Regions from separate parts of the Nitratireductor thuwali genome, predicted to be linked through region 1. Evidence: riboswitches for the same ligand, from Rfam matches in the RefSeq annotation. Region 1 holds a riboswitch; the other holds the start of a gene.

What was found. Region 1 has a riboswitch for thiamine pyrophosphate ahead of thiB (thiamine ABC transporter substrate binding subunit). Riboswitches for the same ligand answer to the same signal wherever they lie in the genome.
Region 2: linked by a shared signal. The riboswitch ahead of thiC (phosphomethylpyrimidine synthase ThiC) and the one ahead of thiB (thiamine ABC transporter substrate binding subunit) in region 1 are both predicted to bind thiamine pyrophosphate.

Annotation. Positions count from the first base shown of each region.
Region 1 covers NZ_CP030941.1:1,821,558-1,836,079, reverse strand. Annotated here, with positions in the region: gene NTH_RS08820 (helicase-related protein) at 1-1,955, shown strand, start outside; gene NTH_RS08815 (RNA-binding S4 domain-containing protein) at 1,965-2,342, shown strand; gene fdxA (ferredoxin FdxA) at 2,531-2,869, shown strand; gene NTH_RS08805 (CarD family transcriptional regulator) at 3,381-3,959, shown strand; gene NTH_RS08800 (RNA polymerase factor sigma-32) at 4,161-5,024, shown strand; gene NTH_RS08795 (M48 family metalloprotease) at 5,043-6,494, opposite strand; gene thiQ (thiamine ABC transporter ATP-binding protein) at 6,760-7,512, opposite strand; gene thiP (thiamine/thiamine pyrophosphate ABC transporter permease) at 7,509-9,146, opposite strand; gene thiB (thiamine ABC transporter substrate binding subunit) at 9,122-10,138, opposite strand; TPP riboswitch at 10,174-10,286, opposite strand; gene NTH_RS08775 (thiamine diphosphokinase) at 10,371-11,018, shown strand; gene NTH_RS08770 (ABC-F family ATP-binding cassette domain-containing protein) at 11,020-12,837, shown strand; gene NTH_RS08765 (DUF2066 domain-containing protein) at 12,916-13,668, shown strand; gene NTH_RS08760 (tyrosine recombinase XerC) at 13,733-14,522, shown strand, end outside.
Region 2 covers NZ_CP030941.1:172,283-186,804, forward strand. Annotated here, with positions in the region: gene NTH_RS00805 (dihydrolipoyl dehydrogenase family protein) at 1-1,271, shown strand, start outside; gene NTH_RS00810 (TVP38/TMEM64 family protein) at 1,294-2,001, opposite strand; gene NTH_RS00815 (bifunctional sugar phosphate isomerase/epimerase/4-hydroxyphenylpyruvate dioxygenase family protein) at 2,127-4,019, opposite strand; gene NTH_RS00820 (tripartite tricarboxylate transporter permease) at 4,155-5,663, opposite strand; gene NTH_RS00825 (tripartite tricarboxylate transporter TctB family protein) at 5,664-6,158, opposite strand; gene NTH_RS00830 (tripartite tricarboxylate transporter substrate binding protein) at 6,228-7,223, opposite strand; gene NTH_RS00835 (LysR family transcriptional regulator) at 7,397-8,305, opposite strand; gene NTH_RS00840 (co-chaperone GroES) at 8,555-8,869, shown strand; gene groL (chaperonin GroEL) at 8,919-10,553, shown strand; gene NTH_RS00850 (hypothetical protein) at 10,679-10,876, shown strand; gene NTH_RS00855 (hypothetical protein) at 10,923-11,069, shown strand; TPP riboswitch at 11,222-11,340, shown strand; gene thiC (phosphomethylpyrimidine synthase ThiC) at 11,459-13,309, shown strand; gene thiO (glycine oxidase ThiO) at 13,313-14,311, shown strand; gene thiS (sulfur carrier protein ThiS) at 14,295-14,492, shown strand; gene NTH_RS00875 (thiazole synthase) at 14,496-14,522, shown strand, end outside.

The DNA of each region.
Region 1 (14,522 bases):
CGCCGGCCCAGCATGCCGAGATCGTCAGGGCGATCTTCACTGACCTTGCAAAGTTCGGCCGTGTTGACGAGGACTACATGGCCGATCAGGTGCGGCGGGCCACCTCGACCGAAGGCGAAATTGATGCGCTTTCGCATCGCATTGCCCAAATCCGTACCTGGACCTTTGTCTCCCACCGGCCCGGCTGGTTGGCCGATCCGACACACTGGCAGGAAAAAACGCGAGAGATTGAGGACAGGCTGTCCGATGCGCTGCATGAGCGATTGACGAAACGCTTCGTTGACCGCAGGACTTCCGTGCTCATGAAGCGCCTGAGAGAGAACGCAATGCCGGAAGCAGAAGTAAGCGCCGCAGGTGAAGTCCTGGTAGAAGGACATCACGTGGGCGAGATGCAGGGTTTTCGCTTTACCGCGGACAGGACGGCGGAGGGCGAGGACGCCCGCGCCGTCAAGGCGGCGGCGCAGAAGGCGCTTGCGGCCGAGTTCGAGACACGGGCTGAGCGCTTCGGCGCGGCGCCGAACGGCGATCTGGCGCTGGGGTCGGATGGCGTGCTGCGCTGGCTCGGTGCGCCCGTTGCCACGCTGGTGGCCGGCGACGACGCTCTGAGGCCGCGCGTCGTCGTGCTGGCCGACGAGCAATTGACGGGGCCGGCGCGTGACAAGGTCGTGCAGCGGGCGGAGCGGTTCGTAAATTTCCAGGTGGAAAGCCATCTGAAGCCACTGCTGGATCTGCGGCAGGCAGATGCACTTTCAGGCATCGCACGCGGGCTGGCGTTCCAGCTATCGGAGAATTTCGGCCTGCTCAATCGCCGCGACGTGGCGGACGAGGTGCGCGGCCTCGATCAGGATGCGCGCGCCGCGCTGCGCCGGCTGGGTGTGCGCTTCGGCGCCTATCACGTCTTCATTCCCGCGCTCATCAAGCCGGCGCCTGCCGGCTTGGCGACGCTGCTGTGGGCGCTTGCCAACGATGCCAAGGACAAGCCCGGCTTCGGAGATGTCGTGACCGCGCTGGCCGCCGGCCGCACGTCGGTCGTCACCGATTCCGAATTCGAGCGGGCCTTTTACCGCTTGGCGGGGTTCCGCAATCTGGGTAGGCGGGCCGTGCGTGTCGACATCCTCGAGCGCCTGGCCGATCTCATACGCCCGGCGCTTGCCTGGAAGCCCGGCAGCGGCCCGCGCCCGGAAGGCGCGTTCGACGGCAGCGCCTTTATCGTGACTCCGGCAATGATGTCGATCCTGGGCGCTACCGCCGAGGACATGGAGGCTATCCTCAAGGGGCTCGGCTACCGGGCTGAGGAAAAGCCGGCCGAGGAGGTTGCGGCGAGGCTCCAAGCGCTCGATGAAGAGGCGGCGGCAAAGCAAGCCGGAAGCGAGCAAGCAGCGCAGACCGGCGCTGAAGGCCCGCCGGCACAGGCACCCGCCGAAGCTGCAACTCAGCCGGCGGCCGCATCGGCCTCCGTGGAGGAAGCCGGCGGGTCCGAAGCCGGGCAAGACGCTGGCCGTCGGGACGGGGAACCTGTTGCCGACCGTGGCCCGGCGCAGCCGTTGGAGGTGGACGAACCGGAAGCGACCGCCAAGCCCGGTCCGGAACAATCTGCCTCCGCTGCCTCCGCTGCGCCTGCTTCGGCGTCAGGGGAGGGCGAGGCCGAAGAAGCGCCCCGGCCCGTGCTGATCTGGCGGCCCGCCCGTTTCGAGCGCCGCAAGCCGGTGCAAAAGCGCGAGCAGCGAGAGGGAGACAAGCCCGCGCGTGCGAAGGGACGCAATCCCAGCCGCCGGGCTGACCAGGGAGCTGGTCATGGGCGCGACGGCCAGCGTAAGGGTGGACCGAAGGGCAAACCCAGCCAGGGGCCGAAGCATCCCCAGGCGCGGCCGCCCCAACCGAGCCGGCCGGCGAAGGTCGATCCGGATTCGCCCTTCGCCAAACTTGCCGCGCTCCGGGAACAGCTCAAGAAATAGGGCCATGTGTTGACTGCTCCGTCCGAACGCCAGCGCATAGACAAATGGCTGTTCTTCGCGCGGGTGGTGAAGTCGCGCTCGCTGGCGGCCAAGCTGACGGTGGCCGGCAAGGTGCGGGTCAACCGCGTCAAGGTCGACCAGGCCGCCTATCCGGTCAAACCCGGCGACGTGCTGACGATCACGCTGGAGCGGCGCATCGTCGTCTACAAGGTGCTGCTGCCCGGCGCGCGGCGCGGACCGGCCGAGGAAGCCCGGACGCTTTACGAGGATTTGACGCCGCCGGCGGAAATAGCCGTGAAGCCGGCTGACGGTGAGCGGGCAGCCGGCGCAGGGCGGCCGACCAAGCGCGAACGCCGCCAGATAGAACGGTTGCGCAACGAGGACTGAGCGATTGATCCGGGCCCCAATGTGTCGCCGCCGGCATTGTGAAACGATGTTCTCCTGCCGCGCCCGGCGACGCAATGTGAACCCTTGCCACGGCCCTTCAAAGGGGCTACCTCACCCGCCGTTAGCACTAGTCCAGCATGGTTTGCGGCAGACATGAAGCCCATTCTCCGGAGCACCGGGAGCCCCAGATGACCTATCTCGTGACCGACAATTGCATCAAATGCAAATATATGGATTGCGTGGAGGTGTGCCCTGTCGACTGCTTCTATGAAGGCGAGAACATGCTCGTCATTCATCCGGACGAGTGCATCGACTGCGGCGTCTGCGAGCCCGAATGTCCGGCCGAGGCCATCAAGCCGGATACCGAGCCGGGCCTCGACAAATGGCTGCAGGTGAATACGGAATTCGCCGAGAAATGGCCCAACATCACTGTCAAGAGAGATCCTCCGCCGGACGCCAAGGAGTTCGATGGCGAAGAGGGCAAGTTCGAGAAATATTTCTCCACGGAGCCAGGCCAGGGCGACTAGATCACGACAAGGCTGTCTTGATCGTGACCTGTCCCCTTGCTGGAGCATGATCTTTTGCGAATGCGGGCGCCCACTTTTCGGAGTCGCGTTGAAAGGACGCGACCTGCACTTGAACCGCAGGGGTGAACCGCCGGGACCGGCGGGCAAATGAGCTGCGGCGCTATGTCGCGATTGGCCGAGGGTGGAGCACCGGCGCTTCGCCGCAATTGTGCATGTGCGGCAAATAGTTGATTCTTTCAGCTTTTTATGGTAGCTTGACTCGATATGACGGTGACCAACACGTCTTTCGATGGCGCAAGCGAACAATCACTGAGGGGTGGGATCTAATATCCGGGCCAGTCAATCTGGGCCGTGGCACTTTGTGTGCCGCTTGGCAACTGGAACATCCGGACCCATCTTTCACAGAGTGAGTTGCACGTTCCAAGCACGCGAGAGTCAAGTCTCCGGCGCTACCGCCCCGGGCAGGAGAATCAAATCTCCGCGCCCCATTAAGAACAGGAGTTTCAGGCGTATGGCAACCCAGCAAAAAAAATCGGCAACACGTCAGGGTTTCAAGACGGGCGAGTACATCGTCTACCCAGCGCACGGCGTCGGGCAGATCGCTACGATCGAGGAACAGGAAGTGGCCGGGCACAAGCTGGAGCTGTTCGTGATCGACTTCCAGAAGGACAAGATGCGCCTCAAGGTGCCGGTCGCCAAGGCGACATCGATCGGCATGCGCAAGCTTTCCGAGACGGATTATGTGGATCGCGCTCTCAAGGTCGTTCAGGGACGTGCCCGCGTGAAGCGCACCATGTGGTCGCGCCGCGCGCAGGAGTATGATGCCAAGATCAATTCCGGCGACCTGATCTCCATCTCGGAGGTCGTGCGCGACCTTTATCGGGCCGAGAACCAGCCCGAGCAGTCCTACTCCGAGCGTCAGCTCTATGAGGCGGCGCTCGACCGGATGGCGCGTGAGATCGCAGCGGTCAACCAGATGTCGGAGACCGAGGCTGTCCGCCTCATCGAGGTCAACCTCAACAAGGGTCCGCGCCGCGGCGCCAAGGCCGACAACGAGGAGGCCGAGACGGAGAAGGAAGAGGCGGCATAATACCCCTTTCTCTGCCAACGCATTTGAAGCCCGGCCCAGCGCCGGGCTTTTTGCATGGCAGCCCTCGCACGGCTCCTGCGGGGGCAGCGGAGATGGAACTATCAGGCATTGCCAGACGTTACTGTTCCCAACGCTTGCTCTTAGGAGCGAGCGGGGCCGGCGATACCGGTCGGGTTTGGGAGCGGGGTATCGGGAGCAGCCATCATGGAAAATAGTGCCAGGCAGCGAATGATCAAGGCGGCGATGAAGGCGCCCTATCTGGAGCGCGATGAAGAGCACGAGTTGGCGGTCAAGTGGAAGCAGGGCAAGGATCAGGATGCGCTGCACCGCATCACGACCGCTCACATGCGGCTGGTCATCTCCATGGCAGCGAAGTTCCGTAATTTCGGCCTGTCGATGAGCGACCTGATCCAGGAAGGGCATGTGGGGCTGCTGGAAGCGGCCGCGCGATTCGACCCGGAGCGTGAAGTCCGCTTCTCGACCTATGCGACCTGGTGGATCCGGGCATCGATGCAGGATTTCATCCTGCGCAACTGGTCGATCGTGCGCGGCGGAACGAGTTCGGCTCAGAAGGCGCTGTTCTTCAATCTCCGGCGGCTGCGTGCGAAGCTTCAGCGGACAGGCGACTCCACCTCGACAGCCGACGTCTATCGCGAGGTGGCGCTCGCGCTCAAGGTTCCGGAGTCCGATGTGGCGCTCATGGATTCCCGGCTGGCAGGCTCGGACTCGTCACTCAACGCGCCGTTGAAGACCGATAACGATCAGGCGACCGAACGGATCGAGTTCCTCGTCAGCGATGCGCCGTTGCCGGACGACGTGGTCGGCGAAACGATCGACGGCGAACGGCGAAGCGCATGGTTGGAGCAGGCGCTGATGACGCTGAACGGCCGCGAACTCCAGATACTCCGGCAAAGACGCCTGTCGGAAGACGGCGCAACCCTCGAATCGCTCGGCGAGACCCTCGGCATCTCGAAGGAGAGGGTCAGGCAGATCGAATCGCGCGCCCTGGAGAAACTCCGCACCGCTCTCGTTGAAAAGCATCCCGAGCTGCAGCCGCGGCCCTGACGCGGGCGCATCGCCCGCTCAACGATCGGTGACGATCTTCACCCTGTCGCCGGCCGATAGGGTGGTGCCGGGGCCCAGCGCGTTCAACACCCTGAACAGTTCCAGCTTGCGGCCGACGCCGACCATCTGATTGGCGAAGGTTGCAACGCTATCTCCCGGCCTGACCGTCACCACACGGATGCGCAGCGGCTTCAGCGCGGCGATTTCTGCCTGGTCCATCACGCGGAAGGTGCCGGTGATCTGGCGGGCGATGCTGTCGAGTTGCGTGCTCTCGCGCGGCGCCCCGGTCAGAAGCCGATAGACCTGTTCGCCGACCCTTACGACCGTCACGTCGAATTGCCAATCGTCGGCATAGGCGCGGGCATTTACAGCCTCGCGGCCATTGATGGTGGTCGTGCGGATCGAGGACTTGTCGAGGCCGTCGAGCCAGCCGGAGTTGAGGTAGTCGGTCAGCGACAAGGAGGAGGCAACGGTGGTGCCGTCGAACCGGAAGGCGAGATTGCCGGGGCCGGCGGCGACGACCTCGCCCGAGGAATTGTCGATCACGAACCCTTCGGGCACGGAGAACGCAACGCCGAGCGTCGGGTGCATGAAGTCGGTGCCGCGCACATAGCCTTGATCCGGCTTGTCGCCGAACAGGATACCATCGATGCCGTCGAGGAAGGCTTCGCGGTCGCGTGCCCCGGTGCCGGGCATGCCGAATTGCCTGGCATGGCCCTGGGCGAGCTCGATGCGGCGCGGCGCGTTGGGGTGACTCGCCAGAAAATCGAGGCTCGCGTCACTCGCGCCGCTGACATTGCGGAAGCTCTGATAGGCGTCCATCGAGCGCAGGAACCGGGCGGCGGCATAGGGATCGTAGCCGGCTCTGCCGGTGGCCTTGATGCCCACGGCATCCGCTTCCAATTCCTGATTGCGCGAGAACTGGGCCAGCCTCAGCTTGCCGCGCACGGCGGCCGCGCGGGCGGTGCTGTCGCCGACCAGAACCTCGTCGACGACGCGCGTGGTCAGGTCGGCCTCTGCTTCCTTGCGCTGCCTCTCGATGCCGTGATTCGCGGTTACATGCGCCATCTCATGCGCCAGCACCGCCGCAACCTCGGCCGAATCATTGGCCAATGCCAGCAGTCCCCGGGTGACATAGAGATAGCCGCCAGGTAGTGCGAACGCATTGATGTTCGGCGAATCCAAAATGGTGATGCGGTAGGCTTGTGACGGGCTGTCGGGGTTGAGGGTCAGCCTGCCGACCACCTTGGCCAGCATGCGCTCCAGCTTCGGGTCCGAATATTCGCCGCCATAGGTCTGGAGGATCTTGGGATGCTGACGGCGCGCCAGGCTGGCCAGCCGGTCGCCGCGGGTAACGGTGTCGACGGTAACCGGATTGTCGGACGGCACGAACTTCGAGTCGCCCATATCCAAAGTCTGGCACCCGGCAAGCAGCATGCCGGCACCAAGCAGCCCGCCGCGAAGAAGCATGCGGCTGCCTTTCCGCCCGATCGCGGCTCTTCCTAATGATACACCGTGCGACAGGGCCGGTTCCTTCCGAATGACACTTGCGCTAATACCGCCTCCGCCGGGGACCTAGCCACAGACTTGGCCTCAAGACAAGATCGTCCCGCGCGCGGAGCCCGACGCGACAGAACAGCCGCAATGACCGGAGAGGCATCGGCCTCGAACCGTCTGCGACTGTCCTATATGCACCGGTAGATAATGGTGGAATCACGACAGGCAATGCGCGCGGTCATTCTTTCCTACCCTGCGCACCGAGATAGAGATCGAATGCCTCGGGCCCCTTGCCCGAAAGGAACTCCGCCGTCGGGCCGATCCCGGCCACCCGGCCGTTGTCGACCACGATCATCGTACTCGTCAGCCGGGCGGCGTCGCGGGGATGGTGGGTGGCCATGACAATGGTCATGGCGCGGTCGCGATGGAGATCCTTCACAAGTTCCAGCATTTCGTCGCGCAGCGCAGGACCGAGCGAGGCGAAGGGCTCGTCCAAAAGCAGCACCGGCCGGTCGCGCACGAGCACCCGGGCCAGCGCCACGCGCTGGCGCTCGCCGCCGGAAAGGGCGTGCGGGAGGCGGTTCTCCTTTCCCGACAGTCCCGTCCGCGAAAGGGCGGCGGCAATGTCCGTCCGGTCCTGCTCGCGCAAGCGCAGCCCGGGCGACCGGCCGAGACCGACATTCTGCTCCACGGTAAGATGGGCGAACAGGTTGTTCTCCTGAAACACCATCGAGACCGGCCGCCTGACGGGCGGAAGAGCCGTAACGTCCCGTCCGCCGATCAGTATGCGGCCGTCATCCGGCGTTTCAAAGCCCGCGACGAGATTGAGCAGTGTCGACTTGCCCGATCCGCTCGGCCCCATCACGGCGACGATGTCGGAGCGTTCGATCTCAAGGTCGAACAGCATCGCGGCGGCGCCGGGATAGGTGAAGAATGCCTGCTTGAGGCCTATGGAAGCCCCGCCCCGGCTCGTCGCATGTGTCGTGGTCATGCGCGTTCCTTACCCCAGCGGCCCGCGAGAAACATCAGCGCCATGCACAACAGGCCCAGAAACAGTGCGAGCCCGGCCGCATCGGCGGTCCGGTAGCTGCCCATGCGCTGTAGCAGCAGGTAGGGCAATGTCTGCACCTGATCGCTGCCGAACAGCGCGATGACCCCGAGATCGCCCAGCGAAAGCGCCATGGCGAAAGCGAAGGCGGTGCCCGCCGGCGCGCGCAGGCTCGGCCAGTCGACGAGGCGCAAGCGGTTCCACCCGCCAATGCCGAGCGCCAGGCACAGTTTTTCGTGGCGGGCGCTGGCGGCATCGTGGGCCGGGCGCAGCATCCTGATGGCGAAGGGCATGGCCATGAGCGCGTTGACCGTAATCACCATGACGGGTGCAAACGCAAAGACGTCTCCCAGATGGCGAAGCAGGATGAACCAGCCGGCGCCGATGATGATCGGCGGCACGATCAGAACCAGCATGGCGCCGGTGTCCGTCATCTGCTCCAGGGCACCGATGGACCGGCCGCCCCTGCGGATTTCCAGTGCGCGGCGGGCCATGACGAGGGCGATCGACAGCAGCAGGCAAAGCGCGGCGGAACTGGCGGAAAAGATGAGGCTGGTCCGCAGTGCGGCCAGAAATGCCGCCTCCCGCGCAAGGCGTGACAGTTCCGATTCAAGGCCCGCCAGAACGGTCGCGAGCATCGGGCCGGCGACGAAGGCCAGCGCTGCCAGGATGGCGGCTGAATTGAACAGCCGTTCCGGGTTACTTGGGAAGAGCGCACGCCGGGGCGAGGCGGGCAGGCTGGCGTCACCGGTGACCGAGGCGCCGAGGCGGGCGAGCGCGGTGACGATCAGCGCCGTCAGTGCGATCTGCGTCAGGGTTAGGGCGATGGCGCGGGCGGGGTCGAAATCGAACCGCAGCGCCTGATAGATCGCCACTTCCAGGGTGGTGGCGCGAGGACCGCCGCCAAGCGTCAGCACGATTGTGAAGGAGGTTGCGCACAGCATGAAGACGAGTCCCGCCACGCCCGGCAAGGCAGCGCGCAGGACAGGCCACTCGATAAAGCGGAAAGAAGCGCGCGCGCCCATGCCGAGCTGTGCCGAAAGGCGCCATTGGTCGGCGGCAATGTTTTCCAGCGCCGCAAGCAGCAGCCGCGTGGCCAGGGGAAGGTTGAAGAAGACATGGGCGACGAGAATGCCCGAGAGGCCATAGATGCCCGGCCAGCGCTCTTGCGCAAGGCCCGAGAATACCGGCGCAAAATAGCCGGCGCGCCCATAGAGCGCCAGAACGCCGAGCGCGGCGACGATTGCCGGGAGCGCCAGCGGAACGGCGAAAAGCTGCAGGATAAAGCTGCGCCCGAAGAACCGGGGATGCCGGGCGAGCGCCCGTGCCACGAAGATGGCCGGTACGACCGAGAGCAGGGTGGAAAGCAGCGCCTGCCAGAGCGTGAAGCGGGCGACGCGCACGAGATAGAGGTCGAATGCGGAAAGGGCTCCCCGCCAGTTGCCGGCGGCTTCCACCATCAGGCCGGCGAAGGCGCCACCAACCAGAAATGCGATCGCCGCCAGCGCGAATGCGCCGGCGGCGACACGGCCGTCGAACGAGGCGGTACGCCTCACCGGCTCATCACGGAAAGCCATTCATCGACCCAGGCCTTGCGGTTGGCCGCCACTTCCTCGGGTGTAAAGAGCAGCGCGCGGTCCGGCTGGACCAACTCGCCGAAGACTGGGTTCAGCGGTTCGGACGTCTGGCCGGCCGGAAACATCCAGTTGGTCTCCGGGATCACGTCCTGGAAGCCGGGACCGATCATGAAGGAAAGGAACTGGTCGGCCAGCGGATTGCCGGCGCCGGTCGTGGTCTTGGCGGCCACCTCGATCTGCAGGTAGTGGCCTTCCTTGAACGCGGCCGCCTTGTATCTCTCGCTGTCCTCGGCGATGCGGTGATAGGCAGGCGACGTGGTGTAGGAGAGGACCATCGGCACTTCTCCGCTGGTGAACAGCCCGTAGGATTCGCTCCAGCCCGGCGTCACCGTCAGCACCTTGTCTTCCAGCTTGGCCCAGGCGGCAGCGGCCTCTTCGCCATAGACGGCTTTCATCCACAGGAGCAGGCCGAGGCCGGGGGTGGAGGTGCGCGGGTCCTGGATGGCGATCTTCAAATCGCTGTCGTTCTCCACCAGTTCCTTGAGGCTGGCCGGCGGCTCGGATACGGCTTCGGTGTCGTAGACAAAGGCGAAGTAGCCGTAGTCATAGGGCACGAAGACATCGTCCTCGTAGCCGCCGGGAACGTCGATCCTGCCGAGGTCGACATTGTGGGGGACGAAAAGGCCGGTTTCCTTCGCGTCATGGATCAGGTTCGTGTCGAGCCCCAGGACGATGTCCGCCCTCGTGCCTTCGCCCTCCAGCCTGACGCGGTTGAGCAGGGCAACGCCATCGGCGACCGAAATGAACTCCAGATCGCAGCCGCATTCGGCCTCGAACGCCTCCTCCACCTGCGGGCCGGGACCCCAGTCCGAGGTGAAGCTTTCATAGGTGTAGATGGTGAGCTTTTCCTGCGCCGCGGCCGGCAGCGGGCCCGCGGCAGGGGCGGTTGCCAAGGCCGTGATCAGGAGCGGGAGAATGGTTTTCATGCGCATCGGGCGCCTCCTCGTATTCGGGTTCAGGGGAATGAGGCGCTATCGCGTCTAATCCCTCCGCCGGTGCAAGCCGGATCAGGTTCAGCGGGTTGGCATATGACCTCTCAGCAAGCCGCGCAGATGGCGGCCGGCACCCCGTTAGAGCGGTTGGGAAAATAGGGCGCGCAACGTTTGCGCGCAAGTGCTGTTCCGCGTTGGCGCATTGCGCGGCTTCGTGATATGCGCCACGGCCATGACCCGTTTCGCCATTCTCCTCGGCGGTGATGCCCACCGCACCCCCGAACTCGACGCACAGCTTTCCGGCAGCCGCGTCCTGGCGGCGGATTCGGGCATGCGCCATGCCGCCACGCTGGAGCTCGTGCCGGAACTTTGGGTTGGTGATTTCGATTCGGCGCCGGACGAACTGCTGCGGCAGTATTCGGACATTCCCCGTGAGATATACCCGCCCAATAAGGACAAGACCGACGGAGAACTGGCCATCGATCTGGCACTGGCGGCCGGCGCCAGCCAATTCGTTCTCGTCGGGGCGTTCGGCGGGGAGCGGCCGGACCATGCCTTCCTGCACATGACGCTGGCGTTGCAGCTTGCCGGGCGCGGCATTCCCGTGCTTCTGACGAGCGGGGCGCAGGAGGGCCATGCGCTGCTGCCGGGCACCCGCCATGAATTCGATTACGGCCAAGGAACAATCTTTTCCATCCTTGCCTTCGGCGAGCTTGCGGGGCTCACTGTCGAAGGTGCGAAATGGCCGCTCGACAACGTCATCGTGCCGTTTGGCTCCTCGCTGACGATTTCCAATGAGGTCCGGGGAAGGCTGTGCGTGAGGCTTGAGGAAGGTCGCGCCCTGCTGATCGCCCATCTTACCACCGAGGGAGTGCGCTGACATGGCGCCACCGCTATTGAAACTGGAAGATATCCGCCTGACTTTTGGAGGCACGCCCCTATTGAACGGCGCGTCGCTGATGGTCGGCCCCGGCGAGCGCATCGCGCTGGTGGGGCGCAACGGATCGGGCAAGTCGACGCTTCTCAAGATCGCTGCGGGGATGGTGGAGCCGCAGGATGGCGAAGTATTCCGCCAGCCGAGCGCGACCGTGCGCTATCTGGCGCAGGCGCCTGATTGGCAAGGCTATGCCACGGTGCGGGCCTATGTGGAGGCAGGGCTGGGACCTGCCGACGACGTGAACCGGGTGGCGCTGGTGATCGACCGGCTGGGGCTGACCGGCGAGGAAGACCCGGCCACGCTTTCGGGCGGCGAGGCGCGCCGTGCGGCCCTTGCCCGCGTGCTGGCGCCCGAACCAGACCTTCTGCTTCTCGACGAGCCGACGAACCATCTGGACCTGGCGACCATCGAATGGCTGGAGGAGGAATTGCAGCGCTCCTCGTCGGCGCTGGTGACGATCTCGCACGACCGGCGTTTCCTGGAGCGGGTCAGCCGGGCGACGGTGTGGCTCGACCGGGGCGTGACCCGGCGGCTCGACAAGGGGTTCGCCCATTTCGAGGATTGGCGCGATACGGTGCTGGAAGAGGAAGAGCGCGAGCAGCACAAGCTGGGCCGACAGATCGCCCGCGAGGAACACTGGCTGCGCTATGGCGTGACGGCACGGCGCAAGCGTAATGTGCGCCGGTTGGGCGAATTGCAGGGGTTGCGCGAAAAGCACCGCACACACCGCCGTGCCGAAGGCGTGGCGACCATGCAGGCGAGTGACGCGGCCGAATCCGGCAAGCTGGTGATCGAGGCCAAGGGATTGAACAAATCCTATGACGGGAATCCGGTCGTGGTGGATTTCTCCGCCCGCATCTTGCGCGGCGACCGGATCGGCTTTGTCGGCCCCAATGGGGCGGGCAAGACGACGCTGATCAATCTTCTGATCGGGCGTCTCGCGCCGGATTCGGGCACGCTGCGGCTGGGCGCCAACCTGGAGATCGCCGTTCTCGACCAGAAGCGGACGCTCGATCCGTCCGAAACGCTCAGCCATTTCCTGACCGACGGGCGCGGCGACAGCGTGGTGGTCAACGGCCAGGAGCGGCATGTCGTTTCCTATATGAAGGACTTCCTGTTCAAGCCCGAGCAGGCGCGCACGCCGATCCGCGAGCTTTCGGGTGGCGAAAAGGCGCGGCTCGTGCTGGCCCGGCTCCTGTCGCGGCCGGCCAACCTCCTTGTTCTCGACGAGCCGACGAACGATCTTGACATGGAGACGCTCGACCTTCTGCAGGAGCTGGTGGAGGATTTTCCGGGGACCGTGCTCCTGGTCAGCCATGACCGCGATTTTCTCGACCGGACGGTGACGAGCACCATAGCGCCGGAGGGCGACGGACGCTGGACGGAGTATGCCGGCGGCTATTCGGATATGATGGCGCAGCGCAAGGGCGAGGAGCTGGAGCGCCGCAAGGCCCGCGGCCAGGGGGATGCCGCAAAGGGCAAGGGCGGCGGGCCGGCCCCGCGCGCGGCCAAGCCCAACGCCCAAAAGCTCTCCTACAAGCAGAAATTCGCGCTGGAGAAGCTGCCGGAGAAGATCGCCCAGCTCGGCACGGAGATCGAGGCGCTGGAGGCGAAGCTTTCTGATCCGGCGCTTTATGCGCGCGATGCCGTGGCGTTTCAGCGGTTCACGAAGGAACTGGACGAAAAACGCGCCACGCGCGACCGGCTGGAAGAGGAATGGCTGGAACTGGAAATGCTGCGCGAGGAGGTAGAGGGCAGCTGAGGCCAGCAATAGGCGGATCGGTGCGGCCTGCTAAGACTTGGGCTAAGATTTGGCGGTTGCCATCGAGGAGAGGTTTTCATGCGCCTTTTCCGCCCGCTTTGCCTGCGTGGCCTTCTTGCGGCGCTTTTCCTGCTATGTGCGAGCGCCACCGGGCCGACCAGCGACAACCCTGCGTCGCTTTACCAGGCGGTGGCCATCGTCACTGGGACGGTCGAGCCGGAACGCAGCCGTGGCTTTGCCGCCGCGCTCGAGGAAGTGCTGGTGAAGGTCTCCGGCGACATTTCGCTTGCCGGCTCGTCTTCCTTGGCCGAACTGGCTGACAAGGCAGGGGACTTCGCGTCCTCGTACCATTATCGCGACCGGATGGCGGGCATTCCCGTTCATGACGAACAGGGCACGCGCGAACGGCCGCACTTCCTGACGGTGAATTTCGCTCCCGAAAAGATCGATGCGGTGCTGCGTGGGCTTGGCCGCGAGCCGTGGACAGAGCGACCCGTGGTCTGGCTCCGGGTCGAGGTTGACAATGGCATAAGCTCGTTTCTCCTGGCCCATGATGCGGCGTTCGGACAAGGTCAGCGCGCGGCTCTGATGGAGGTGGCCAAGCGGTACGGCCTACCCATACGCCTGCCTGATGGCGTTTCTGCCGCTGAGCCGATGCTTGCCGGGCATCTGACATGGCGACCGGAGACGCTCGACTGGTCTTCGCGCTGGCGGTTGGCGGCGGAAGGGAAGACGCGGGAATGGGAAATCTCCGCGACTTCCTTCGACGCGGTATTTCGCGCGGCGCTCGGCGAGACGGTGAGCCTTCTTGCCGGCCGAAAGCGGAAGTAATCCGGCTCTTCACCAGATGCTAACGCGATGGGGCGAGACTGGCTGAAAAGCCGGATAGCCGACCATGCCCGAGGACTTCCTCATTGCAGCCAGACCCGACCTTCAAACCGCACGGAGCGAGTGGCTGAGGGCGCTCGCCGGGGAACGGCGGTTGGCAAAGCTGACGGTGGAGGCTTATGAGCGCGATACGCGGCAGTTTCTGCAATTCCTGACCGGCCATCGCGGCGGCGCGCCGGGCATTTCCGACATTGCCGATCTGAGGCCGGCCGATTTTCGCGCTTTTCTGGCCGCGCGACGCAATGGCGGGGCGGGTGCGCGCACGCTAGGGCGGGGGCTGGCCGGCATCCGCTCTTTCCTGCGGTACCTGGAAAAGCGCGGTCTCGTGAATGCGGCCGGTGCGTCGGCGCTGCACTCGCCGCGCGCGCCCAAGGGATTGCCGAAACCGCTGACGGCGGCGGATGCGCGGCGCGTGTCCAGCGGCGACGGACAGCTTGCGGAGAAACCCTGGATCGTCGCCAGGAACGCCGCTGTCCTCGCGCTGCTTTATGGATCGGGCCTGCGCATTTCCGAGGCTCTGGGGCTCACCGGCGGCGACCTTACCTCGCCGCGCGAGGAGACGCTCCGCATCACCGGCAAGGGCGGCAAGACGCGGCTGGTGCCAGTGCTGCCGGTGGTCCACAAGGCGGCGGCGGAATACAGGCGGCTTTGTCCCTATCATCTTAGCCCTGACCAGCCGCTGTTTCGTGGCGCGCGGGGTGGTGCGCTGCAGCCGGCCATCATTCAGCGCGAGATGCAGAAGATGCGCTCGGCGCTGAACCTTCCCGACACGGCGACTCCGCACGCACTGCGCCATT
Region 2 (14,522 bases), 1.6 Mb from region 1:
CTGGCCGGAGCGTCGCCGTCGTCGATTTCCGCCCCTTTGGCGGCACATGCCCGCTACGCGGCTGCGATCCGAAGAAGATGCTGGTAGCCGGCGCCATGGCGGCCGACCACGCCGTTCGTATGCACGGCAAGGGCGTTGCCGGCGACACGCGCATCGACTGGCCGGATCTGATCGCCTTCAAGCGCAGCTTCACGGACCCGGTGCCGGGGAACCGCGAAGAGGCGTTTGCCGACAAGGGCATCGACACCTTTCACGGGCAAGCGCGCTTCACCGGCCGCAATATGCTGGAGGTCGACGGCGAGGCACTCCAAGCCGATCACATCCTGATCGCCTCGGGCGCCGAGCCCATGAAGCTCGGCATTCCGGGCGAGGAGCATCTGATCGACAATGAACGGTTCCTCGAGCTGGAAGCCCTTCCCCGCCGGATCGCGCTGGTCGGCGGCGGCTATATCGCCGCCGAGTTCTCGCATATAGCGGCGCGCGCGGGTGCACAGGTGACGGTCCTGCAGCGCGGAAAGCGCATGCTCAAGCATTTCGAGCCGGAACTGGTCGACTGGCTCATGGAAAAGTTCGAGACGTTTGGAATCGATGTGCGCACCGGCACGGTCGTCGAAGCGATCGAAAAGGAAGCGGACGGATACCGGGTGAAAGCCTCGTCCGACGGGCGACGGATTGACGTCGAGGCGGACTTGGTCGTGCATGCGGCGGGCCGGGTGCCGGCTCTCGGCAGCCTCGATCCGGACGCCGCGAACGTCGCGGTGAAGGATGGCCGCTTGCAGCTCAACGAATATCTGCAGAGCGTTTCGAACCCGGCGGTCTATGCGGCAGGCGATGCCGCGCAGATGGGGCCGCCGCTGACGCCGGTGTCGAGCCACGACGCGAAGGTGGTGGCGGCCAACCTTCTGGAAGGCAACCGCCACAAGCCGGACTATAGCGGCGTACCGAGCGTGGCTTTTACGATCCCGCCCATCGCGGCTGTGGGGCTGAGCGAAGCCGAAGCGCGCCGGAAAGGGCTCAAAATCCGCGTGAAAGCGCAAAAGGCGTCCGACTGGTTCACGGCGCGCCAGGCGGCCGAACCCACCTACGGGTTCAAGGTGATTGCCGATGAGGGGACGGATCACATCCTCGGCGCCCACCTGGTCGGACCGCATGCCGACGAGGTGATCAATGTTTTTGCCCTGGCGATCCGCCACGGTCTCACGGCGGAGCAGTTGAAGGCGACCATGTTCGCCTATCCCACCGGCGCCTCGGACATGAGCTATATGGTGTGACCTTGAGCCGAAATGAACTGAACTAGCGGGTTCGATACCGGTCCCACAGGAGCTTGAGTCCGACGGGCACGAGCGTGATGCCGCCGACGATGAGAGCGATGATCATCATGCGCGCCGGATCGGCGGTGATGAACTCCTCACCGAAATAGGCGAGCAGAAAGCTGATCGGGATGACCCCGACGAGCGTCGCGATCGCAAACCGCCAGAAGGCGAGCGGCGTCAGCCCCGCTGCATAGCTGATGGCATCGAAGGAAATGGGAACGAGCCGGGAAGCGAAGACGGCCGCCATCAGCCAGTTCTGCGACCGGTCCTTGCGGAGCTGGTCGAGGAGCGGTTCGACCCTCGACCAGCGTCGCACGACTTCATAACCGAAGATCCGGGCGATCCAGAAGGCGGCGATGGCCCCTGCCACTGCGCCCGCCACGACGTAGATCGTGCCCAGCACGGGCCCGTAGACGGCGCCGGCCACCATCGCGATGGGGCCGCTGGGGATCGGACTCAGGACGATTGCCCCGGCGACCATCACGATGACCGCCAGCGGTCCCCACATGCCGAACCGCCGGACCTGCCCCCGCAGCGCCTGCTCGTCGCCGAGAATCTCCAGCGCGCCGGACCGCCAGAGCCACCAGTACAGCCCTGCCAATGCGAGAACGATTGCGATCCCGATCGCGATCTTGAGCCACGGCGATCCGTCCCGGCGATCCTGCGCCGGTGGTCTCTGCCCGTTCATCCGCTATCGGCGCCCTGGCCGCATGCCGGTCCTCGCCTGGTTCCTGCCGGTGAGACACAGTCCACGTTCCTTATGCGCTCGTGGAGCTTCTGAATATAGCTGCCCGGCAAGCAGATGTCCTGACCCTAGACCTTCGGCATTCCCTCAGGCCGCATGCGGCGCTTTTGTGCGGCAATGCGGAATGGCGCGTTGGGGCCGCCATAGCCGTTGTAGCCGCCGCGGCGCTCGACGATCTCGAAAAAGAAGCCCTCGCCGAATGTCGGGCTGTAGATCTGGAAATATTCGCCCGCGCCGTCCCGATCGTAGAGAATATTCTCCGCGCGCAACCGGTCGGCCAGATGCGGCTCGAGCCCGAAGCGCGCCTCGAGATCGTCATAGTAGTTGCGGGAGATCTCCAGCGGCTCAAGACCGCTCTGCCTCAGCGCGGCGGCGGTCGCGAAGATGTCGCTCGTGGCGAAGGCCAGATGCTGAATGCCCGACCCGAAGCTCTCGGCGATGAAATGGCCGGCCAGCGTGCGCCGGTTCTCCGCCCCGTTCAGCGTCAGCCTCAGCGTGCCGTCCTCATTTGCAACTGCTTGGCTGCGCACAAGACCCGCCGAATCGACGATGTCGACCATCGGTTTCTTTTCGGTGCGGAAAATGGACGTGTAGAAGAGAACCCAGCTCAGCATCTCCTCGTAAGCGACCGTCTGGGCAACATGGTCGACTGCCGTAAGCCCGACCGCCATGCCGTCAGGTTCCACCCCGACCGGATCGAACTCGATCTCCCAAATCTTGCCGAGGTTCGATTGGCCGTCGATGAAATAGATGATGCCGCCGCCGACCCCGCGGATGGCCGGGACGGTGAGCTCTCCGGGTCCCGGCGCTTGTTCGAATGTCTCCGCGCCCAGTGCCCGCGCCCGCGCGACCGTGGGCCCGACATCGTCGACCTTCAGGCCGAGCGCATAGGCCGATGTGCCGTGGACGAGATAGGCGGAACGTGCGAAGCCTTCCCTCTCGGTGTTGATAACGAGATTGATGCCGCCTTGCCTGAACAGCGCCACCTTCTTCGACTTATGGCGGCCGGCCTCGCGAAAGCCCATCGCCTTCAGCAGAACGGCAAGCTGAGCGGCCCCTTCCTCGTCCGCGGTGAATTCCACGAACTCCACGCCGTGCGCCGCGATCCGGTCCGGCATGTCGGGCACGCTGACGGCGATGCCTGGCTCGCGGCGCTTCACCCGGTCCATCAGATAGATCAGCGAGCGATGGCCGTCGACGGCCACCGTCTTCGGCGAGCCGCCGCGGAACTGGTCGTTGAATATCTCGAGCGACAGCATGCCCGAGTAGCCGGTCGCGGCCACTGCGCGCATGAAGGCGGTCACCGGCAGGTCGCCCTCGCCCGGCATGTTGCGGAAATGCCGGCTCCAGTACAGCAGGTCCATCTCGATTTTCGGCGCGTCGGCGAGTTGGACCATGAATATCTTGTCGCCGGGAATGGAGCGGATCGTGTCGGGGTCGATCTGGCGGGCAAGCGTGTGGAAGGAATCGAGGATCAACCCGATGCTGGGATGATCGGCGCGGCGCACGATCTCCCACGCGTCGCGGTGGTCGCTGACATGCTTGCCCCAGGCGAGCGCCTCGAAACCGACGCGCAGGCCGCGCTTGGCCGCCCGTTCCCCCAGCTCGCGGAAATCGGCTGCCGCACGGTCGATGCCGCCGAGCGCCAGTGGCGAGACGTTGGAACAGACGAGCATCAGGTCCGTGCCGAGTTGGGCCATCAGGTCGAACTTGCGCTCCGCCCGGTCGAAGGTGCGGCTGCGCTGCGGCTCCGGCATGCCCTCGAAATCGCGGAAGGGCTGGAAGAGCGTGATCTCCAGCCCCTGGTCGCGCACCATTTTGCCGACGTCGGCGGGTGAACCGTCGAAGGCGAGAAAATCGTTCTCGAATATTTCGACCCCGTCGAAACCGGCGGCCGCGATGGCTGCAAGCTTCTCCCGCAGATCTCCGCTGATCGATACCGTCGCGATGGAAGTCTTCATCTGGTCATGTGCTCCGGTGCTGCGTCGTCTGCCGCCGTGGCCCCGGCGGCGCATCTGCAAGGCGCGCTGTCGCCCGCTCTTGTTCCGGCAATATGCCCCTGCCGCCCGGCCGGACTGCCCGCAGGTTTCGGCTTCTCAGGCATTTTGATGCCGCAGGCGAGAGCGGGCGAAACGCCACAGCGGCGTTTGCGACACCAGCATCGTGAGAAATGCGACGGTCAGGACCAGCGAGATCGGATGCGACAGGAAATCCCAGAGGAAGGTTCCCACGTCGCCGCGCGCGCCGATCATCGCCCTGCGGTAGTTCGCATCCATCATCGGCCCGAGGATTACGCCCAGAATGACGGGCCCCACGGGAAAGCCGTAGGTTTTCATGAAATACCCGACGACGCCGAAGAGCAGCATCCAGTAGATGTCGACCGGGTTGTTCTGGATTGCATAGGTGCCGACCGCCGACAGGACGATGATCAGCGGGATAAGGATGGCCTTCGGGCATTCCACGATCTTGGTGAACACCTTGATGCCGGTCAGGCCGAATACCAGCAGGAACAGATTGGCGAGCGTCAGGCTCCCCACCATGAACCAGAACAGATGGGGCGTTTCCGTCAGAAGCAGCGGTCCGGGCTTGAGCCCGTGGATGAACAGCGCTCCTATGATGACGGCTGTCACGGCGTCGCCGGGGATTCCGAGCGTCAGCATTGGGATGAAAGCGCCGCCCACGGCCGCGTTGTTCGCCGTCTCCGGCGCCACCAGGCCCTCCTTGGCGCCTTCGCCGAACGGTACCTTTGGGTTCTTCGTCGTCCGCTTGGCATGGTCGTAGGCGAGCAGGGCCGCGATATCGCCCCCGGTGCCCGGCAGGGCGCCGATGATCGTGCCGATGCCGGAGGCCCGAATCGCCAGCCAGAAATACCGCTTGATGTCGGAGAAGCGCGGCACGATCCGGTCGATCTTCTGCTTGATTGCCGGCACGTCGAGCGTGTGAAGCTGGACCAGCGCCTCGGCGACGCCGAAGAAGCCGATCATCGCGGCGACATAGGGGATGCCGCCCATGAGCGTGATCGTGCCGAAAGTGAAGCGGCCTTCCGCCGTCATCGGGTCGAGCCCGACCATGCCGATAAGGACGCCAAGGGCGCCGGCGAACACCCCCTTTGCGAAGCTCTCGCCGGAGAGGGTTCCCACCAGAAGAATGCCGATCAGGCCGAGCAGCAGGTAGTCGCGCGACTGGAACTTGAGGGCGAAGCTGGAGATCGCCGGGGCTATGGTGGCCAGCGCCAATATGCCGACAAATCCGCCGAACACCGACATCACCGTCGTCAGGCCGATCGCTTCGCCGGCCTCGCCGCGTTTGGCCATGGGATAGCCTTCGAGCGCCGTGGCGATGGCGCTCGGCGCGCCGGGTATGTTGAGCAGGATGGCGGTGCGCGATCCGCCATAGACCCCGCCGACGAAGACCCCGGCAATCAGTGCCAGCGCGTCGTTGACCGGCCATTTGAAGGTGAAGGAGATCAGGATCGAGGCGGCCATCGTCACCGAAAGGCCGGGTATGGCCCCCACATAGATGCCGGCCAGCGTCCCCGCCGCCGTCAGGAACAGCAGCCAGGGGTCGAGCCATACGATCGCGAAATTTCCGAGCGCCTCGGGCATTCAGATCAGTCCCCCGAAAAGCGAGCCCTGGGGCAGCACGACCTGGAACACCGTCCGGAAGACGAAATGGATTCCGCCCAGCGCGCCGATCGTAAGGGCGGCGGTCACGAGCAGGTTCTTGCGCCAGAGATACTGAAAGGCGGCGAAGAGGAACAGCCCGGAACCGACGACGAAACCGAGCGCTGGTAGCAGCACCAGGTAGACGAGGACAAGCCCGATCACGATGACGTGGCGCACGGGCATCACCTCGCGCAGGAAGCGCACCGGAGCGGCCGCGCCGCCGGCGCGAGGTCCATGCCGGCGGATTGCATCTGCAAGGATGAAAAGGCCCGCCATCACCATCGTGCCGGCTGCAAGCAGGGGAAAGACGCCCGGCGTGGCCAGGCCGCTGAACCCCGAAATCCCGTAGGCCTGCCAGAAAGCGGCAAGGCCGAAGATCGTAACGAGCAGCGCGAAGATTGCTTCTCCGGGCCTGAGGTCAGGTTTGGGTGGCATGGATTCTTCCTCCGGAGCATCCGAGGCTGCCGGTCCGGGGGCTTCCCGCGGACCGGCAGCGGGATCGGATCACGGCCGCGGAATGCCGAGCGTCTCGGGATTGACCTTGGCGGCGCCCGTGTCCTGCAGCGCCCAGACGGTCACCTGTTGCCATTTCTTCAGGAACGCCTCGGCTTCCGCGCCGGAGATGTTCATGACGATGTTGCCGCGATTGGCCATCAGCGTGGTGAATTCCTCGCTGGTTGCGGCGGTCTTGAAGGCCTCTTCCAGCTTGGCCTTCACGTCGTCGGGCGTGTCCTTCCTCACGAAGACGCCGTAGAACGGGCCCCAGGGCAGGAACTTCGCCATGTCCGGCACGGCATCCGTGATCGCCGGCACGTCGGGCAAGGTGTCGACGGGCGCCGTATCCACCACCGCCAGCGCCCGCATCTTGCCGGCTTTGATGTTTTCGGCAGCGGCCGAGATGCCCGAAGGCATGAAGTCCACTTCCCCGCCGAGCATGGCCGTCAGTCCCGGGCCTTCGCCGTCGAACGGGATAGCGGTCACCTCGAATTCGACCGCGTTCTTGATCAGCGCGCTGATCGTGCTCGGCAGGCCCCCGGGGCCTGTAGAGCCCATCTTCACCTGGCCCGGATTGGCCTTGATGTCGGCCAGCAGCTCTTCCATCGTCTGGTACTTGGATTCCTCCGGCACCACGATGACGGCAACGCCGCGGCCCAGGATGTTGACCGGATAGAAGCTCGAATAGTCGAGGCTCGACACACCCAGCACCGGATGGAGCTGCGGGTTCTCGGCGCCGTAGAGGAACGTATAGCCGTCGGCGGGCGCCGCGTTCACATAGGCCGTCGAGATCGCGCCGGCGCCGCCGGATTTGTTGAGCACGACGATCGACGTGCCGAGCGCCTGCTCTGCCGCGGGGTTGACCGCGCGCGCGACCGTGTCGGTAGCGCCGCCCGCGCCCCACATCACCACGCCCAGAAGCTCGCGCTCCGGAAATTCCTGCGCGGCCGAGATGGCAGTCATCATCAATAGGGCAGATGTTGCCCGGATCATCTTGCGAATCATGTTTCCTCCCTTGGCGGCACCATCTGCCGCACCCACCGGCATATAATACGGAGGGGACCTTGTCAGGCATCCATCAAGGTGCAGATGCGGCCCCTCCAAGCCCAGCCAGGGCAGGATGACGGCGTTGCGAAGATAACGCAATTACCAATTATTCGACGAGCCATAACCTGACGCTATAGTTTGGCGCCCCGCGCGGTGGTCTCTTCCATGATATGGCGCAACTTGTCGATCAGGGTTTCGGCGAAGCTGGACAACGCCACGTCGCTGCGTCGGGCAATGTAGGTCTGGAATTCTGTCGGCCCGGCGATTGGCACGACCGCGATGTCGGACCGGGCGATGTCGGCGACCGTGAACGTGTCGACGACGGCCACCCCCAGATCCTCCTTGATCAGGGCAAGCACCGTGGTGCCGAACCGGGCGCGAATGGCGATGTCGTAGTCGAGATCCTCGCGCGCAAAGATACTCGCCATGATCCCGCCATACGGATCGTTGGGATCGATTCCGATCAGCGGACAACTGGCGATCTCGGCCGGTGTGACCACCTCCCGCGCGGCAAGGGGATGGTTCGGCGCGACGATGACCACCAGGTGGCCCCTGGCCAGCGGTTCGAACAGAATGGAGGGATGATCGAAGCGGTAGCTCATCGCGACGAACTCGCCTCGTCCCAGCATCAGGTAGTCGATGGCGTCCTCGATCTTGAGAATGTCGATGTCGATGCGGATGTCCGGATAGCGCCGCTTGATGGCGGCGATCGCCCGCGGGACCATCACATTGGCAATGCTCGGCACGGAGCCGAAGGAAAGTTCCACCCCGCGCCCGCGCTCGAGCTGCCTGATGGTGAATTGCAGGTCCTCGATCTTCTTGTGCACCTCCTGCAACTGCTCGAAGACGTGGACCGCTTCCGGCGACGGCACATAGCGGCCGCCCTTTCGGATGAAGAGCTTGATCCCGAGCAGATCTTCAAGGTGCTTCATCGACCGGCTGACGCCGGGCTGGGCGACGTTGAGCAGCCGCGCCGCCCCGGCGATGCTGCCGGCAACCATGACCGCACGGACGACTTCAATCTGGCGTAGCGTCAGCATGTCCCGACCTCTTTTCCTGGCAGGAGTTGCCCGATGTGCAGCGTCGCCAGGCTGCCCCTCGGCACGGGCAGAAGCGCCACCGGCCAGCGCGGCGCATATTGAGGGCACAAGGCGCCGCGGCACAAGCTGAAGATGGCAGCCGGCCCGGCCGATTTATTTCTGGCACTCCTATCATTCGACTGCCAAATCCTCTATATGACAGACGTGGCCCCTACATGCTCCCATACGCGGCCGCAGAAAGAACACTCCATGAAATTCCGGCCCCTCCACGACCGCGTCGTCCTTCGGCGCGCCGAAGGCAATGACAAATCCAAAGGCGGGATCATCATTCCCGACAATGCAAGGGAAAAGCCACAGGAAGGCAAAGTGGTCGCCGTCGGCCCGGGGCTCCGCGACGAAGGCGGCAAGCTCGTCCCGCTCGATGTGAAGGCGGGCGATGCGGTTCTCTTCGGCAAATGGTCCGGCACCGAGATCAAGATCGGCGGCGACGACCTGCTGATCATGAAGGAATCCGACATCATGGGCATCGTCGAGCCCACGGCTGCAGCCGAAAAGGCCGCCTGACCGGGCGATTTCCTACACTCAGTTTCAAGAACGAACGGATCGAAATCTTATGTCTTCCAAGGAAATCAAATTCGGTGCCGACGCGCGCGACCGCATGCTGCGCGGCGTCGAGCTCCTCAACAACGCAGTCAAGGTGACGCTCGGCCCCAAGGGCCGCAATGTCTTGATCAACAAGGCCTATGGCGCGCCGCGCATCACCAAGGACGGCGTCACCGTCGCCAAGGAGATCGAGCTTGACGACAAGTTCGAGAACATGGGCGCCCAGATGGTGCGCGAAGTGGCCTCCAAGACCAACGACCTCGCCGGCGACGGCACCACCACTGCGACTGTGCTCGCCGCCTCCATCTTTCGCGAAGGCACCAGGCTGGTGGCCGCCGGCATGAACCCGATGGACCTGAAGCGCGGCATCGATCTTGCGGTCGCAGCCGTGGTCAAGGACATCGAGGCCCGCGCCAGCAAAGTCAAATCCTCCGGCGAGATCGCGCAGGTCGGCACCATCGCCGCCAATGGCGATGCCACGGTAGGCGAGATGATCGCCAAGGCGATGGAAAAGGTCGGCAATGAGGGCGTGATCACGGTCGAAGAGGCCAAGACCGCCGAGACCGAGCTGGAAGTCGTCGAAGGCATGCAGTTCGACCGCGGCTACCTGTCGCCCTATTTCGTCACCAATGCGGAGAAGATGCGCGCCGAGCTCGAGGACGTCTACATCCTCATTCACGAGAAGAAGCTCGGCAATCTGCAGGCGATGCTGCCGATCCTCGAAGCCGTCGTCCAGACGGGCAAGCCGCTGCTGATCATCTCCGAAGACGTCGAAGGCGAAGCGCTCGCAACGCTCGTCGTCAACAAGCTGCGCGGGGGGCTGAAGGTCGCCGCCGTCAAGGCGCCTGGCTTCGGCGACCGCCGCAAGGCCATGCTCGAGGACATCGCCGTGCTGACGGCCGGCCAGATGGTTTCCGAGGATCTCGGCATCAAGCTCGAGAACGTCACGCTCGACATGCTGGGCCGGGCCAAGCGCGTTCTGATCGAGAAGGACACGACGACGATCGTGGATGGCGCCGGCGGAAAGGCCGACATCTCGGCACGTATCCAGCAGATCAAGGGTCAGATCGAGGAAACCACCTCGGACTACGACAAGGAAAAGCTGCAGGAGCGGCTTGCCAAGCTGGCCGGCGGCGTTGCCGTCATCCGCGTCGGCGGCGCGACCGAGACCGAGGTCAAGGAAAAGAAGGACCGCATCGACGACGCGCTGAACGCCACCCGCGCGGCGGTCGAGGAAGGCATCGTGCCTGGCGGCGGCGTTGCGCTGTTGCGCGCCAAGGCAGCTCTGGCGGGCCTTGCGGGGGCGAACGCCGACATGACCGCCGGCATCTCGATCGTCCTGCGGGCGCTCGAAGCGCCGATCCGGCAGATATCCGCCAATGCCGGCGTCGAAGGCTCCATCGTCGTCGGCAAGCTCCTGGAAGCGAAGGATCCCAATATGGGCTTCAACGCGCAGACGGAACTTTACGTCGACATGATCAAGGCAGGCATCGTCGATCCGGCAAAGGTCGTCCGCACGGCCCTGCAGGATGCGGGCTCCATCGCCGCGCTGCTGGTCACCACGGAGGCGATGGTCGCCGATATGCCGCAGAAGGACGCGCCCGCGGTCTCGGGCGCCGGCGGTATGGGCGGCATGGGCTACTGAAAACGGTCGCAAGTCCCGCCGGAAACGGCGGGACTCGGACAAATTTGACCGCCGCGGGACAATCAGCGGCCGCTGGGGCCAGGTGCCCCGCAAACCGCCCTGCGGCGGAGGATAAGGTGACAATCATGATGACCCATCGTTTTGCCGTCGGCCAGCTCGTCCGTATGAACGGAGGCTTTGGCGCCTTGCCTGCCGCGGCCGAGACCTATCGCATCACGGCGACCCTGCCGCCGGCGCGCGAAAACTCGCCCCAATACCGCATTCGCAACGAAACCGAACGTTACGAACGCATGACCACAGAAGACAATCTCGAAGAAATATAAGGTCGCCGCCAGCCCCTGGGGCTGCCCCTCTCAAAGGAAATAGAAAATGGCCAAAGGACAAAAACGCAGCAGCCGCGAGATCAGAAAACCGAAGCAGGACAAGGCCGCGCCAAAGGTGGCGGCATTGGCCGGTTCGCAGGTCAAGCAGGCTAGCAGCAGCAACGTCTCCTTCGGGAAAGCCAAGAAGACCTGAGAACGTGCTCCACGCCTTCCTCGCCGCCGGCATGACCAAACCGGCGTCGAAACTGCCGCCACGACCATAGGGGCGGACATTGCCGCGGACACGTTTTGCCCGCGGCAATTCTTATCCGGCCTTGACACGGACGTGCGCCGGGGCCCATCCTCACATTTCACCAGGGGGGTCCCGACAAGGGGCTGAGATACTGCTGGCGCGAATGCAGCGCAGTGACCCGTTGAACCTGATCCAGTTCATACTGGCGTAGGGATGGTGCGAAGGTCCTTGCGGCATCGCTTCGACGGAAATGACAAGGTTTTCCGGAACGCAGACGGTAACAAGGTCCCATTCTCATCCTTCCGGCGACGAACTGGGTCTCCATTGCAACAACGCAAAGGAGCCTCGTCATGGATGTTCGGACACGAGAAAAGGCCGCGGTCGAAGTCACCACCGGCCCCCTGCCCGCTTCAAGGAAAGTCTATAAGCCCGGCGCGCTTCACGATGGGCTGCGCGTGCCGCTGCGCGAGATCGCCGTGCATCCCAGCGCCGGCGAACCGCCCGTCACCGTCTACGATTCCTCCGGTCCCTACACCGATCCGGACGTCTCGATCGAGATCGACAAGGGCCTGCCACGCACCCGCGAAGCCTGGATCAAGGCGCGCGGCGACGTGGAAACCTATGACGGCCGCGCGGTGGCTCCCGCCGACAACGGCTTCGTCACCGGCGACCGGCTGACACCGGAATTTCCCGCCCTGCGCAGGCCGCTGAGGGCCAAGGACGGCAAGGCGGTGACACAGATCGCCTATGCCCGCGCCGGCATCGTCACGCCGGAGATGGAATTCGTCGCCATCCGCGAAAACCTTGGCCGGGCCCAGGCGAAACACGCCCTCGCGCGCGACGGCGAGAGCTTCGGCGCGGCGGTGCCCGATTTCGTCACGCCGGAATTCGTGCGCGACGAGATCGCGCGCGGCCGCGCCATCATCCCGGCAAACATCAACCACCCGGAAACGGAGCCGATGATCATCGGCCGCAATTTCCTGACCAAGATCAACGCCAATATCGGCAATTCCGCCGTCACCTCCTCGATGGCCGAAGAGGTGGAGAAGATGGTCTGGGCGACGCGCTGGGGCGCCGACACGGTGATGGACCTTTCCACCGGCCGCAACATCCACAATATCCGCGAATGGATCATCCGCAATTCGCCCGTTCCGATCGGTACCGTCCCCATCTACCAGGCGCTGGAAAAGGTGAACGGCACGCCCGAGGCGCTCACCTGGGAAATCTACCGCGATACGCTGATCGAGCAGGCCGAACAGGGCGTCGACTACTTCACCATCCATGCCGGCGTGCGCCTGCACTATATCCCGCTCACCGTCGACCGCGTGACCGGCATCGTCTCGCGCGGCGGCTCCATCATGGCCAAATGGTGCCTCGCCCACCACAAGGAAAGCTTCCTCTACGAGCATTTCGAGGAGATCTGCGACATCTGCCGCGCCTATGACGTTTCCTTCTCGCTGGGCGACGGGCTGCGGCCGGGCTCGATTGCCGACGCCAACGACGCCGCCCAGTTCGCTGAGCTCGAAACGCTGGGAGAGCTGACCAAGATCGCCTGGGCGAAGGACTGCCAGGTGATGATCGAGGGGCCGGGCCATGTTCCCATGCACAAGATCAAGGAGAACATGGACAAGCAGCTCGAGATTTGCGGCGAGGCTCCATTCTATACGCTCGGCCCGCTCACCACTGACATCGCGCCCGGCTACGACCACATCACTTCGGCCATCGGTGCGGCGATGATCGGCTGGTTCGGCACGGCCATGCTCTGCTACGTCACGCCCAAGGAGCATCTGGGCCTGCCCGACCGTGACGACGTGAAGACCGGCGTCATCACCTACAAGATCGCCGCCCACGCCTCCGACCTTGCCAAGGGGCATCCGGCGGCGAAGATCAGGGACGACGCCCTCTCGCGGGCGCGCTTCGAGTTCCGCTGGGAGGATCAGTTCAACCTGTCGCTCGACCCGGAGACCGCACGCGACTTCCACGACGAGACCCTGCCGAAGGAGGCGCACAAGGTGGCGCATTTCTGCTCCATGTGTGGCCCCAAATTCTGCTCCATGCGGATTTCCCATGAGATCCGCGATGCGGCCCAGCAAAAGGGGAAGCAGGAGGGCATGGAGAAGATGGCGGAGCGTTACCGCCAGGGCGGCGACCTTTACATGCCCGCCGATGAGGTGGAAGCAGCCGGCGAAGGCGGCGCTTGAGCCATGAAAGTGCTGGTCAAGGGGGCCGGCGTTGCCGGCCTCACGCTCGCCCATGAGCTTGCCGCTCGCACCATGGACGTGGTCGTGACGGAGACGCGGCCCGGCCTTGCCGGCAGCGCCTCGTGGCAGGCCGGCGGCATGCTGGCGCCATGGTGCGAGCGGGAGAGCGCGGAAGAGGATGTGATCGCGCTCGGCGCTTCGGCCGCCGATTGGTGGGACGAAGCCCTGCCCGGCCATGTCGAACGCAAGGGAACGCTGGTGCTGGCCCAGCCGCGCGATGCGGGCGAGTTGTCCCGCTTCGCCCAGCGCACCAGCGGCTGTTCATGGCTGGATGGCGACCAGGTGGGCGAGCTTGAACCGGACCTTGCCGGACGCTTCCGCCGTGGCCTGTTCTTCGCCCGCGAAGCCCATCTCGATCCGCGCCGGGCGCTGGAGGCGCTTCACCGGAAGCTTGCCGCAACGGGCGTTGCGTTCCGCTTCGATGCCGGGCCTGATCCTGCGGAAGACGCTGATTTCGTGGCCGACTGCACGGGCATGGCCTCGCCGCAGGCAGGCCTGCGCGGCGTGCGCGGCGAGATGCTGATCCTGCACGCGCCTGAAATCGCGCTGTCGCGTCCCGTAAGGCTGCTCCATCCCCGCTTCCCCGTCTATGTCGTGCCGCGCGCCGGCCACCGCTTCATGGTCGGCGCCACCATGCTGGAAAGCGATGCCTCGGGACCAGTGACCGCCCGCTCCATGATGGAGCTGCTCGCCGCCGCCTGCGGGCTGCACCCCGCCTTCGGCGAGGCCGAAGTGGTGGAAACGGCAAGCGGCGTACGCCCCGCCTACGCCGACAATCTGCCGCGCGTTCAAATGGATGGACGGACCATCCGCATCAACGGGCTTTACCGTCACGGCTTCCTTCTGGCCCCGGCGATGGCCAGACGCGCGGCGGCGACAATGATGAGGATGGCGCACGATCCTGCCGGGAAGGAGGAATTTCTCCATGCAGCTCACGATTAACGGCGAAAAGAAAGAAGTCTCGGCGGCCACGCTGGCGGGCTTGCTCGTGGAACTCGACTACCGGGGCGACTGGCTCGCCACCGCCCGCAACGGCGAAATCGTGCCTCGGGACCTGCGCTCCGAGTGCCGCCTCGACGAAGGCGACCGCATCGAAATTCTTTCTCCCATGCAGGGAGGCTGAACGATGCTGGAGCTCTACGGAAAGACGCTG